2 regions of the Paraburkholderia sabiae genome follow, and region 1 is predicted to be linked to the other one. Evidence: riboswitches for the same ligand, from Rfam matches in the RefSeq annotation. Region 1 holds a riboswitch; the other holds the start of a gene.
What was found. A riboswitch is a leader RNA that binds a small molecule or an ion and turns the genes downstream of it on or off. The one in region 1 is predicted to bind thiamine pyrophosphate.

Region 1 (7,042 bases):
AATCGCCAGACTGCCGCCCGCCGAGCCCTGCGACTGGTCGCCGTGACTGAGAATGGCGATGCCGACCAGCCCGAGCCCGACGGCGAACCACTCGCCTCGCGCGATCTTGCGCCCGGCGATGGCCGCGATGACGGTCGCGAAGAGCGGCACGGTCGCAACCATCACGGCCGCCGTGCCCGTACCGACAGTGCGCATCCCGTAGGCGAGCATGCCGCTCGACAAGCCGACCAGCATCGTGCCGACCAGCCCGGCGTTGCGGATTTCCGTGAGCGGCGGCCAGACGGGCTTACGGCGCATCGCGAAGATGAACAGACCCACGCCCGCGAAAAAGTTGCGCAGACCCGACATCAGGAGCGGCGGGAACGAGCCGAGCGCGACGTGCACGGCCAGGTACGTCGAGCCCCAGACGATATAGACGACGCCCAGCGCGAGCGCGATCTGTCCGCCGTGCGATTGCGGCAGGCGGAACGGGAAACGGTCAGGAAGATTGAATGCCACGTTCAGCCCGCCCGTGCCAGTGCCAGGGCCGCGGCCCCGCTGAATACGCACGAACGGGACGGCAGACGCCGCGTCGACGACACGGCATGAGGGGCAAAACGGGCTGGCATGGCAGTAGAACGGTAGACGACAGTCGAACGGTTGTCGGACGGCAAGTGAGCACCAGGTCAATGGCGCGAATTGATGGCTTTCTCGATGCAGAATGCAATAACAGCAGCCAACGGGCGCGAAACGCCGCGCCGCCGAGCATTATGCAATATCTGGACAACGCTTCGGCAAGAGAATCGTAACTTTCGTTGCAAGGGAGACGAAAAGGTTAAATAGGTGGCGATCGTGGTGCCGTCTTCGAGGGAATCGCCAGATGCGACGGCCGCGCAGATGTTTTGCTTAGGCTGACTGATTAATTGTCGATCGTGATCCGGCATGACGGCCCGTATCGGGCATTAATGAGATTGCGGACTGCATCGCGGACACGGCACCCGACAACCCCGCAATCCCGATGAAAGCCAGCCGCAATGGGCTTCTTGCGCGTGTCGGCCGATACGTCGCCCGGCGCTGCCGCCTCAATTTCGAGACGTGTTGCCAAACCCCGCCCCGCCAGGTTATCGTGTGCGCTGCTAACGCGGGGGTCCTGCGTTGTGCGTCGCCGGGAAGCAGAACGGCACCGCATGGCGTGGGTGAGAAATACCCTTTGAACCTGATCTGGATAATGCCAGCGCAGGGAAGCGTTCGGGCTCGCCGCTTCACCTGCCGCACCGTCTCACCCTCCTCGCGCGAACCCGGTCCACTTCCCCGTCTCGTTCTCCTGCGTAGCTGTTACGCCCCACAATTGCATGGAGAAGACGCATGAACGCCAACCCGAAATTCATTTCCGCGAACGCGCACGTCGACGAGGCCGCCGTCGCGCCGCTGCCGAACTCGCGCAAGGTCTACGTGACCGGCTCGCAACCCGACATCCGCGTGCCGATGCGTGAAATCACGCAGGCCGACACGCCGACGGGCTTCGGCGGCGAGAAGAATCCGCCCATCTACGTGTACGACACGTCGGGCCCGTACACCGATCCCGATGCGAAGATCGACATCCGCGCCGGCCTGCCCGCGCTGCGCCAGCGCTGGATCGAAGCGCGCGGCGATACGGAATCGCTGCAAGGCCTGTCGAGCGATTACGGCCGCGAGCGCGCCGCCGATCCCGCTACCGCGCAACTGCGCTTTCCCGGTTTGCATCGCACGCCGCGCCGCGCTGTCGCCGGCCGCAATGTTTCGCAGATGCACTACGCGAAGCAAGGCATCATCACGCCGGAAATGGAATACATCGCGATTCGCGAGAACCAGCGCCGCGCCGAGTATCTGGAAAGCCTGAAGACGAGCGGGCCGAACGGCGCGAAGCTCGCCGCGATGATGGGCCGCCAGCATCCCGGCCAGGCGTTCGGTGCGAGCGCATTCGGCCCGAATGGCTTGCAGGCAATCACGCCCGAATTCGTGCGCGAAGAAGTCGCGCGCGGCCGCGCGATCATCCCTGCGAACATCAATCACCCGGAAAGCGAGCCGATGATCATCGGTCGCAACTTCCTCGTGAAGATCAACGCGAACATCGGCAATTCGGCCGTGACGTCCTCCATCGGCGAGGAAGTCGACAAGATGACGTGGGCGATCCGCTGGGGCGGCGACACGGTGATGGATCTGTCGACGGGCAAGCACATTCATGAGACGCGCGAATGGATCATCCGCAATTCGCCCGTTCCCATCGGCACGGTGCCGATCTATCAGGCGCTCGAAAAGGTCAACGGCAAGGCTGAAGACCTGACGTGGGAAATCTTCCGCGACACGCTGATCGAACAGGCCGAGCAAGGCGTCGACTACTTCACGATCCACGCGGGCGTGCGTCTGCAGTACGTGCCGCTTACGGCAAACCGGATGACGGGCATCGTGTCGCGCGGCGGATCGATCATGGCGAAGTGGTGTCTCGCGCATCATCGCGAGTCGTTCCTGTACGAGCACTTCGAAGACATCTGCGAAATCATGAAGGCGTACGACGTGAGCTTCTCGCTCGGCGACGGCCTGCGCCCCGGCTCGATCTACGACGCAAACGACGAAGCGCAGCTCGGCGAACTGAAGACGCTCGGCGAACTCACGCAGATCGCGTGGAAGCATGACGTGCAGGTGATGATCGAAGGTCCGGGCCATGTGCCGATGCAGCTCATCAAGGAGAACATGGACCTGCAGCTGGAATGGTGCGACGAGGCGCCCTTCTACACGCTCGGACCGCTGACGACGGACATCGCGCCAGGTTACGACCACATCACGTCGGGCATTGGAGCTGCGATGATCGGCTGGTTCGGCACGGCGATGCTCTGCTACGTGACGCCGAAGGAGCACCTCGGCCTGCCGAACAAGGACGACGTGAAGACGGGCATCATCACGTACAAGCTCGCCGCGCACGCCGCCGATCTGGCGAAGGGCCATCCGGGCGCGCAGGTGCGCGACAACGCGTTGAGCAAGGCGCGCTTCGAGTTCCGTTGGGAAGACCAGTTCAACATCGGCCTCGATCCCGACAAGGCACGTGAATTCCACGACGAAACCCTGCCGAAGGATTCGGCGAAGGTCGCGCACTTCTGCTCGATGTGCGGCCCGCACTTCTGCTCGATGAAGATCACGCAGGACGTGCGCGACTACGCCGCGAAGGAAGGCATGAGCGACGTCGACGCGCTGAAGAAAGGCATGGAAGTGAAGGCCGTCGAGTTCATCAAGAGCGGCGCGGAGATCTATCAGCGTCAGTGACGTTTGCTGGTGACGTTTGCCGCTAATGCGCATTGAGCGCAAAGCCCGCCTGTCGTCGAAGGCGGGCTTTTTTGCGCGCGCTTTTTACCGCCATTCGCGAGCAATGGGCAGGTTGTTTTTACGTCATGCCGTGATTATTCGAGAGCGCGAAACATTTGATTACTAAACCGACACTTTCCTGACAAGCCCATACAAACAGAAACGGCACCCGGCGATACCATCGAATCACCCGATCGGGAGCGCAATTTGCGATTCCCGTCGATAGAAACATAAGGGAGTCGAATCATGAAAACCTTCCATCGAATCGGTGCGCTGGCCACGCTTGTGGCCGTGGTGGCGAGCCTCTCCGCATGCGACGGCATGACCCGCCGGCAACGCGATACGGCGATCGGCGCGGGCGTAGGCGGCGCGGCGGGCGCGGCGATCGGCGGCAACGCGCTGTCGACGCTGGGCGGTGCGGCTGTCGGTGGCGTGATCGGCAATCAGGTCGGCAAGTAACGCACGAAATACGGCACAAAGATACGGCAGCAAGAGCCACAGGAAATACGACAAAATCGCCGTCGAAGGCGATGCAGGCAAACGGCCTCGGATCCCGCTTCCGCGATGCTGCATAAGCGGGACTCGAAAGCCGAAGGGAGATGGGCAGAGTCCGGCGCGCATGGACGCGCCGGACGTGTCCTGCAAATGATCGTCGTTCGCAGCCGTGCGCGCACGCGCGTGCAAACGGCAAGTGAAGCGACAAGTGAAATACGCGGTTACCACTTTACGATGTGCCCATCGAAACCCTGACGTAAGCTCAATACAATAGATTGAGCAGCGCGACACGGCGCTGCGAGATTACGAGGAGCACGTCATGAAACCGCTCGATGCAACGTTGCGCGCCGCCAGCGCCGTTGCAGCGCTGGCATTGTCGGGCGCGCTGTCCGGCTGCTATTACTACGCGCCGTACGGCTACTATCCTGGCTACGGATACTATCCGGGCTACCCCGCCGCTTACCCTGTCGTGCCGACGGCGGCAACCCAGCAGGCACTGCCCGTCGCACCCGGGGACGCGGCACAAGCCTACACGCAACAGCAATTCACGATGCCCGCCGATGCGTCGGCCGGCATGCCGCCCGCCTACGACGTCGCGCCTGTCTACGCCGCACCGGCCTACTATCCCGTTGCGTATCCGGCCTATCCGTATGGTTACCCTTACTACGGCTGGCCGGGCTGGTGGGGACCGTCGATCTCTCTGAGCTTCGGCTACTGGGGCGGTTGCTGCGGCGGTCACTACGGATATTACGGACACCACGGCTACTGGGGCGGCTATCACGGCGGATACCACGGCTATTACGGCGGCCACGGCTACTACGGACACGGCGGCAGCTGGGGCGGCGGACATGGCGGCTGGGGCGGCGGCAGCGCGTGGGCGAGCGGCGGACACGGCCGCTCGCATTGACCCGTAGCGATGAACCGCGCCGCCCTGCTTCGACTTTCGACGGCGTGACGCGCATCGCTACGAACGAGACCACGCTTCTATTCCCGCAACAGCTTCCTTCGTTTTCCCTGCTTGACGGAAATCGCCAGCGTTCTATGCTGGCGGTTGCCAGTGCAATACCTGTTTAATTGCGTACCACGGCGCTCCCGCTCCAGCGTTCCCACGCGACGGGCGCCGCCTTCATCCGTCCAGCCCTGCCGCTTCGCCGCGTAGGCGCAGTCTTCGCGTCGAATCGAACAACAACGAAGGAGACGTGATGTTTCACCAGCTATTGACGCCCATCGGCAACTCCCTGTTGCCATCGTTCATCGTTGCCGCATTGCCCATCATCGTCGTGCTCGTGCTGCTTGGCTGGGCGCGACGGCCGGCCTGGCAGGCCTCGCTGGCCGGTCTCGTGGTCGGTCTGCTGATCGCGATTTTCGGCTGGCAGTTTCCCGTCGGACTCGCGCTCAACTCCGTCGCGGCGGGTGCCGTGTTCGCCTGCTGGCCCGTGATGTGGATCGTCGTGACCGCGATCCTGCTGTACAACATCGCGCAGTATTCGGGGCGCTTCGCGGCCTTCCGCATGTGGATGATCGACAATCTGCCGAACGACCGGCGCATCGTGCTCGTCGTGATCGGCTTCTCGTTCGGCGCGCTGTTCGAAGGCATTTCGGGCTTCGGCACGCCAATCGCGATCACCAGTTCGCTGCTGATCCTGCTCGGCTTCCCCGCGCTCGAAGCGCTGACCTTCACGCTGATCTTCAACACCGCGCCCGTCGCGTTCGGCGCGCTCGGCGTGCCGATCACGGTGCTCGGCGCGGTCACGCACCTGCCGACCGATGCCCTCGCCAAGATGGTCGGCCGCCAGTTGCCGTTCTTCGCGCTGCTGCTGCCGTTCTACGTGATCGGCGTGTACGCGGGCTTTCGCAACATGCTGCGCGTGTGGCCGGTGCTGCTCGTGTCGGGCGGCAGTTTCGCGCTGACGCAGTTCGTCACGTCGAACTTCATCAACTACAGCCTGACGGACGTGCTGTCGTCGCTGGTGTCGCTGGTTCTGACCATCGCTTTCCTGCGCGTCTGGCGCCCCGCCGCCGATCCCGCGTTCGCCATCAACGTCGATCGCGTGAACGAGACGCGCGGCAAGATTACGGGCACGCAGGGCTGGTATCCGTGGCTGATCGTGTCGGCTGTCGTGATCATCTGGACGATCGCGAAGATCTTCATGATCGGCGACGTAAAGGTGCCGTGGCCGGGTCTCGACAAAGCCGTCTACATCACGCTGTACAACACGCCGTATGGCGCGATCTGGGACTTCCAGCCGCTCGCGACGGGCACGGCGATTCTGGTCGCGGCCATCATCACGGCGTTCGTCGTGGGCCTGAAGCCGGCCGATTTCGGTCGCGCGATCGTCGATACCTGGGTGCAAACGCGCATCGCCATTCTGACGGTGGCGACCATCGTCGGCCTCGCGTACCTGATGAACTACTCGGGGATGAACTACACGCTGGGGCTCGGCGTGTCGTCGGTGGGCGCGTTCTTCCCGCTGGTGTCGGCGTTCCTCGGCTGGGTGGCCGTGTTCCTGTCGGGCAGCGATACATCGGGCAACGCGCTGTTCGGCAACCTGCAGGTGGTGGCCGCCAATCAGCTGAACCTGAACCCGGTGCTGATGGCCGCGACGAACTCGTCGGGCGGCGTGATGGGCAAGATGATCTCGCCGCAGAACATCGCGACGGGCGTCGCGACGACCGACCTCAAGGGCAAGGAAGGCTACGTGTTTGCGAAGACCTTCAAGCATTCGATCCTGCTCACGGTTCTGCTCGGTATTCTCGTGTGGCTGCAGCAGAACGTGCTGCAGTGGATGATTCCGCATTGAACTGGGCATGACGACGCGGGCGCGAACGACGCGCGCCCGCGTCATGTTCTTCTGCGCGTATAACGCGCGGGCGCGTTAGAGCCAATCCTGACAGTCGGATTGCCGATTCTTGCTATTTCATTCCATCGTGAAACGACGCCCATAAGCCGGGTGTTAACATGCGTACGCATCGCGACTCAACTGTGCGCGACACACTCACGATGAATCCAGTCAACGTCTTCCAGCTTCTGATCCTCGCCGCGCTATGGGGCGCGTCGTTCCTGTTCATCCGCGTCGGCGTCGGCGATTTCGGCGTCGCGCCGCTGATGGCGCTGCGTGTCGGCATCGGCGCGCTGTTCCTGCTGATCGTGCTCGTCGCGCGCCGTCCGCTGCGCGAATCGGCCGCGACGCTGCGCACGCGCGCGCTGCCGCTGCTCGTGGTCGGCATTCTC
Region 2 (7,042 bases), 1.6 Mb from region 1:
GAGATGTTGCGTCAGTTCGGTGACGCGTAAGACTTGAGCGTGACGGGCGCGGACTCTTTTTCAGATGTCGCGCCCGTCACGGGCATCATGCAAGCGCCGCGTCGCTTACGCCGCTTCGCGCTCGATCGCGCGTTCGATGAAGAGCGTCTGGTCGTGGAACGCTTCGAGCGTCTTGCGATGCGCGACGCTCACGATCGCCGCGTTCGGCAGGCGCTCGATCAGCGCGTTGTAGATGTTGCTTTCGTTGTCCGGATCGAGCGCGCTCGTCGCTTCGTCGAGGAACAGGAAGTCGGGCTGCTGCAGCAACGCGCGCGCAGCCGCGAGACGCTGCTGCTCGCCCGGCGACAGCGAGCGTTCCCAATGCGACGATTCGCCGAGCCGGTCCGCGAACTCCGACAGACGGCAGACGGTTAGCACTTCGCGGCATGCTTCGTCGGAAAACGCCGACACGTCCGACGGATACGCAAGCGCCGCCTTCAGCGTGCCGATGGGCAGATAACTGCGCTGCGGGATGAACAGCAGCTTCGCGTCGGCGGGCATTTCGATCGTGCCTTCGCCGAATGGCCACAGGCCCGCGAGCGTGCGCATCAGCGTGCTCTTGCCCGCGCCCGACGGACCGCGCACGAGCCAGCGCGACTTCGGCGCGATACGGAACGAGCCGACGTTCGCCATCGCTTCGCCGTCGGGGCGTTGCAGACGCAGGTCCGTCACGTTGATCGAATCGGTGTCCGTCAGGTGCACGTTGATGCCGCCATGTGCCGTGCCTTCAACGACCGACTCATGCAAATGTTGCGAGCGCATCACGCGATTGAATTCCCGCAGACGGTTCACGGTAGCGCGCCATTCGGCGAGCGAATCGTAATTGTTGATGAACCAGGAAAACGAATCGCTGACTGTGCCGAATGCGCCCGTCACCTGCTGATACACGCCGAGCGAAATCGACTTCGAAAAATACTTCGGCGCGGCCGCGATGTACGGAAAGACAATGGCCAGCTGCGAGTAACTGATCACGACGATATTGAAGCGTCGCGTGAAGCGCATGATCAGACGCCAGTTGTCGCGGATGTGTCCGAACACGCCCTTGAGCGCCTGCTCTTCCGAACGCTCGCCCTGATACAGCGCGATCTGGTCGGCGTTCTCGCGAATGCGGATCAGCGAGAAACGGAAGTCGGCTTCCACGCGCTGCTGCTGGTAGTTGATCGACACCAGCGGATGGTTGACCTTGTGCGTCACCCACGAACCGAGCGCCGCGTAGACGAGCGCGGCCCACACCATGTAGCCCGGAATCGAGACCTCCGTGCCGAACACGTGGAACGCGAGCGCGCCCGACAGGTTCCACAGGATCACGATGAACGAGAACAGCGTGACGGTGGTCGACAGCAGTCCGAGCGACAGATTCAGCGTTGCGCTCGCCAACCCTTGCAGGTCGGCGGAAACCCGCTGGTCGGGGTTGTCGGCGAGACTGTCGCGCTCGATCCGGTAATACGCGCGATCGCCGAGCCAGTCGTTCAGATAGCGGTTCGTGAGCCACTGCCGCCAGCGGAATTCGAGCATCTGGCGGAAGTACGTCCGGTACGAACCGAGCAGGATCAGCGCGAGCGCGATGACCGTGAACTGCAGCAGCGATTCCTTGAAGACGGGATAGTTGTACTGCTGGATCGCATCGAAGAACGTGCGCTGCCAGCTGTTGAACCAGACGTTGGCCGCGACCATCGTCATGTTCATCGCGATGACGAGCGCGAGCAGTCCCCGCGCTTTCCATCGATCCTCGGACACCCAGTAGGGCTTGATGAGGCCCCACGCGGTGATATCCGACGGATTTTTCGAGTTGTCGATCATAAGCGTCCTTTCATACGGTCGGCCCGGGCGGCGGCGCGATGCGTTGCGCCGCTGCATGCCTGCGGGTTCATGGCCCGGGCTGCGATTGTTCCGGCAGCGACTTAATCTGAACTTAAACGGACGTTTCACTACGCCCCGACACGGCCGCTCGAACCCGACAGCAGCCTTGCAACGGCGCGGCATTCCGTCCGCATTGTCGCGTGCCATTGTGCCAGAGCCACAGCGAACCTCGCCAAAATCAGCCACCGCCGATTGCGGTCTGTACGGGTTTGCGGCGCGCGCGGCTTTTATGGTCTAATGGTCTGGACGAAACAGGGGTGCTTCGTGCGCGGGCAGTCGCTGCGGCGAGGCTGAGAGAAACCCTTCGCACCCGATCCGGGTAATACCGGCGCGGGAAGTTTTCGGGAAGTATTTCCTGGAAGTTCTCCTTCCGCCGGGTCGGCGCTCCCGTTGCATCGTGAGCGCCCAATGCCCGGCTGGCCTTGCCCGCCGGTTTCGTCCTTGGGTACGAGCGCACTTCTGCCGTACGGATAGGATTCGATGACCGTTCATTCTTCAGTTATTTGCGTCAGTGCTGCTGGCTTTGCCGGCCGTTTCGCCGTGGGCGCGCGGTTTGCGACGTCCGGGGTTTGCTCTGGAGCCGCACCATGACGACCTCTGCTCAACCGGATTTCGCCGTGATCGGCGGCGGGCTGTGCGGGCGTCTCGTCGCGTGGCAGCTTGCGGGCGACGGGCATCGCGTCGCGCTGTATGAGCGCGGCGATGCCGCCGGTTCGAACGCGGCTGCGTGGGTCGCGGCCGCGATGCTCGCGCCGCTCGCCGAGGCCGCCAGCGCCGAGCTGCTGATTACGCGGCTGGGCGCGGCGTCGCTGGAAACGTGGCCGACGCTGCTCGCGCATTTGCCCGAGCCCGTGTTCTTCCAGCGCAACGGCTCGCTGATCGTCTGGCATCACGGCGATCGCGCCGAGGCGCCGCTGTTCGAACGACGCCTGCGCGCGAATGCGCCCGCCGAACTGCTCGACGGCGGACTGGTGGCGCTGGCAGGCGCACAGGTCGGTGCGTCCGAACCGGCGCTCGCGGGCCGCTTCACGCAAGGCTGGCTGCTGCCGTACGAAGGCCAGCTCGACAACCGGCAGGTGCTGTCGGCGCTGGCGGCGGGACTTGCCGAGCGCGGCGTCGAGACGCACTGGAATACGAGCATCGACGATAACGCGATGCCGCCTGCAAAGATCACGATCGACTGCCGCGGACTCGGCGCCAAACCGGCGATGCCGACGCTGCGCGGCATTCGCGGCGAAGTCGCGCGTGTGCACGCGCCCGGCATCGGTTTGACGCGGCCGGTGCGTCTGCTGCATCCGCGCTATCCGCTGTATATCGCGCCGAAGCAGAACGATCTGTATGTGATCGGCGCGACGGAAGTGGAGGGCGAGGACATGTCGCCCGTCAGCGTGCGATCGGCGCTCGAATTGCTGAGCGCGGCGTTTTCGGTGCATCCGGGTTTCGGCGAGGCGCGCATTCTCGAACTGAACTCGCAGTGCCGCCCGACGCTGCCCGACCATCGTCCCGTGCTGCTGTGGGATGGCGCGCGCACGCTGCGCGTGAACGGCCTGTATCGGCATGGCTACATGATCGCGCCCGAAGTCGCGGGCGAAGCGGTGCGGCTCGCGTCGGCGCTGCTCGATGGCCGCGTCGCCGATTCCGACGGTTTCGCCGACTGGCAGCGCAACGCGCGCTGGAGCGAACTGTTCCGGCTCGATGACGCGCACGCGCGCTCCGCCGTCACTCTCAACGTTTGAACATAACGCTATGGATATTCAGATCAACCAGAAGCCGCTGTCGCTGCCCGAAGGCGCGACCGTCGCCGACGCGCTCAGCGCGTTTGGCGCGCGGCCGCCGTTCGCCGTGGCGCTGAACGGCAATTTCGTCGCGCGCGCGCAGCATGCGGCGCGTGCGTTACAGGCAGGCGACAAGCTCGACGTCGTGCATCCCGTCGCGGGCGGCTGAAGCCGTCACGCTAGACGCACTGTCACTGACAAGGACACAAACATGAACTCACACGCGAACGCTCCCGCCGACGCGCTCACGCTGTACGGCCACACTTTCCAGAGCCGCGTGCTGCTCGGCACGTCGCGCTATCCGTCGCTGCAGTCGCTGTCGGATTCGATCGCGGCATCGAAGCCGGGCATGGTCACGGTCGCGCTGCGTCGCCAGATGAGCGAAGGCGGCGCGGAAGCCGGCTTCTTCGATCTGCTCAAGCGCCACGGCGTGCCGCTGCTGCCGAATACGGCCGGCTGCCAGACGGTCGGCGAGGCGGTCAACACGGCGCACATGGCTCGCGAAGTTTTCGAAACCGACTGGATCAAGCTCGAACTGATCGGCGACGACTACACGCTGCAGCCCGATCCCGTCGGTTTGATCGAAGCGGCTGCGCAACTGGTGAAGGACGGCTTCAAGGTGCTGCCGTATTGCACGGAAGACCTCGTGATCGGCCGACGTCTGCTCGACGCGGGCTGCGAGGCGCTGATGCCGTGGGGCGCGCCGATCGGCACCGGCAAGGGCGTCGTCAATCCGTATGGACTGCGCGTGCTGCGCGAACGTCTGCCCGACGTGCCGCTGATCGTCGATGCCGGTCTCGGCGTGCCGTCGCATGCGTGCCAGGTGATGGAGTGGGGCTTCGACGGCGTGCTGCTGAACACGGCGGTGTCGCAGGCCACGCATCCCGAAACGATGGCTCGCGCGTTCGCGATGGGCGTCGAAGCGGGCCGCGAAGCGTATCTGGCCGGCCCGATGGCCGAACGTGAAACTGCCCACGCGAGCACGCCCGTCGTCGGCATGCCGTTCTGGCATCAGGATGGGAGCGCAGCAGCATGACGGAAACTTTGAAACTGTCGGGTCGCGACCTGTTCTGGCCGCCCGCCGATGAACTCACGGAAGCCGTCGAGCGCATTCGCGCGCGCCTCGGCGACTGGCCACCGACGCACGTCGAATGGCGCATCTGCCTGACCGCGCCCGACGACGCGAACGGCGGCGATCTGATCGTCTTCACGGATACGCAGCACGGCGAACAGCATCTTGAGCGGATCGCGCGCTGGGTGACGCAGGGCGCGGGCGTGATCGAAGCGGCGGCGGGCCGCGCGGTGCTCCACCTGGGCGGCGTGCGATATCAACTGGAAGGCCATCTCGCTGAGGACTGGATTCCCGCGCTGGCGGCGTTCCTCGATTGCGGTTTCGATCCGCACGACGCGCTGACGCTCGCGCTCGCGTGGCGCGACGGCGACGAGACGAAATCCGACGATGCGTGGCCGTGCGACCTGTCGCGTTTCCCGCGCGTCGCAGGTTTGCCGGACGCGCCGGCGCAACCGTTCGCCGCGTGCCCGGATGCGCTCGGCCTCTACGCCGTGCTGCCGACGGCCGAATGGGTCGAACGCGTGGCCGGTTTCGGCGTGAAGACGGTGCAGTTGCGCCACAAGGCAGCCGATGCCGAACTGCAGCGCGATATCGAGCGTTCGGTTGCGGCGGGCCGCGAGCACGACGCGCAGGTGTTCATCAACGATCACTGGCAAGCCGCGATCGACGCGGGCGCTTATGGCGTACACCTCGGCCAGGAAGACGTGCATACGGCGGATCTGCACGCATTGGCGAAAGCGGGCGTGCGTCTCGGTCTGTCAACGCATGGCTACTACGAAATGCTGACGGCGCTGCACTTCCGTCCGAGCTATATCGCGCTTGGCGCAGTGTTTCCGACCACGACCAAAGTGATGCCTACCGCGCCGCAAGGTCTGGTGCGGCTCGTGCGCTACGTGAAACTGCTGGAGGGTGTCGTGCCGCTCGTCGCGATCGGCGGTATCAGCGGCGATGTGCTGCCGCAGGTGCTGGCGACGGGCGTGAAAAGCGCTGCTGTCGTGCGTGCGATCACCGAGGCCGCCGATCCCGCTACGGCTACCAAAGCGTTACAAAACATATTTTTGCAAGAAAAAGTTTAGAAAAGTTAAATCGTTAGCGTCGTCAAGGCAGGGTTTGCACGAAGGCCCTATAATTCGCCCTTCCGTGTAAAAGGACTGACAGTTTCGTGCCATCCTCTTCCGAGACCCTCCTTGAGCTGCGCGACGTCGACTTCGGCTACGGCGAGCGGCTCGTCCTGTCGAACCTGAACCTGCGCTTCAAACGCGGCCAGGTGGTCGCGGTCATGGGCGGCTCCGGGTGTGGGAAAACCACGGTGCTGCGCCTGATCGGCGGCCTTGTGCGCGCGCAGCGCGGCCAGGTGCTGTTCCACGGCCAGGACATCGGCAACCAGACGCGCGACGGCCTGTATGCGCTGCGTCGCAAGATGGGCATGCTGTTCCAGTTCGGCGCGCTGTTCACCGACATGTCGGTGTTCGAGAACGTCGCCTTCGCCCTGCGCGAGCATACCGATCTCCCCGAAGAATTGATCCGCGACCTCGTGCTGATGAAGCTCAACGCGGTCGGTCTGCGTGGCGCGCGCGATCTCGCGCCGTCGGAGATTTCGGGCGGCATGGCGCGCCGTGTGGCGCTGGCCCGTGCCATCGCGCTCGACCCCGAACTGATGATGTACGACGAGCCCTTCGCCGGCCTCGACCCTATTTCGCTCGGCATCACGGCTAATCTGATTCGCGCGCTCAATACTGCACTTGGCGCCACGTCCATTCTGGTGACGCACGACGTGCCCGAATCGTTCGCGATCGCCGACTACGTGTACTTCCTGGCGAACGGCGGCGTGCTTGCCGAAGGCACGCCGGCGGAACTGCGCGCGTCGACGGATCCGACCGTGCGCCAGTTCCTCGACGGCACGCCCGACGGTCCCTTCAAATTTCACTATCCGAGCAACAGGCCGCTCGCTGCGGATTTCGGCATCGGCGGAGGTCGCGCATGATCAGCACCATCGGTCGTTCCGTCATTTGCGGGCTCGGGCAGACGGGTTATGCGGCGCGCATGTTCCTGCGCCTCGTGCTCGAATTTTTCCCGCTGCTGCGCCGTCCGCGTCTTGTCACGAAGCAGATCCATTTCGTCGGTAACTATTCGCTGGTGATCATCGCAGTGTCGGGGCTGTTCGTCGGCTTCGTGCTCGGTCTGCAAGGCTATTACACGCTCAACCGCTACGGCTCCGAACAGGCGCTCGGCTTGCTGGTCGCGCTGTCGCTCGTGCGCGAACTGGGGCCTGTCGTGACGGCGCTGCTGTTCGCCG

Region 2: it holds a riboswitch for thiamine pyrophosphate, as region 1 does, so the genes downstream of both, QEN71_RS27940 (FAD-dependent oxidoreductase) here and thiC (phosphomethylpyrimidine synthase ThiC) in region 1, are expected to answer to the same signal.

The regions. Positions count from the first base shown of each region.
Region 1 is NZ_CP125295.1:1,207,537-1,214,578, reverse strand. It holds gene QEN71_RS05485 (EamA family transporter) at 1-498, opposite strand, end outside; TPP riboswitch at 1,113-1,240, shown strand; gene thiC (phosphomethylpyrimidine synthase ThiC) at 1,345-3,276, shown strand; gene QEN71_RS05475 (glycine zipper 2TM domain-containing protein) at 3,562-3,774, shown strand; gene QEN71_RS05470 (hypothetical protein) at 4,130-4,717, shown strand; gene QEN71_RS05465 (L-lactate permease) at 5,013-6,611, shown strand; gene QEN71_RS05460 (DMT family transporter) at 6,770-7,042, shown strand, end outside.
Region 2 is NZ_CP125295.1:6,208,306-6,215,347, reverse strand. It holds gene QEN71_RS27945 (ABC transporter ATP-binding protein/permease) at 106-1,839, opposite strand; TPP riboswitch at 2,143-2,253, shown strand; gene QEN71_RS27940 (FAD-dependent oxidoreductase) at 2,487-3,635, shown strand; gene thiS (sulfur carrier protein ThiS) at 3,646-3,843, shown strand; gene QEN71_RS27930 (thiazole synthase) at 3,886-4,710, shown strand; gene thiE (thiamine phosphate synthase) at 4,707-5,822, shown strand; gene QEN71_RS27920 (ABC transporter ATP-binding protein) at 5,909-6,730, shown strand; gene mlaE (lipid asymmetry maintenance ABC transporter permease subunit MlaE) at 6,727-7,042, shown strand, end outside.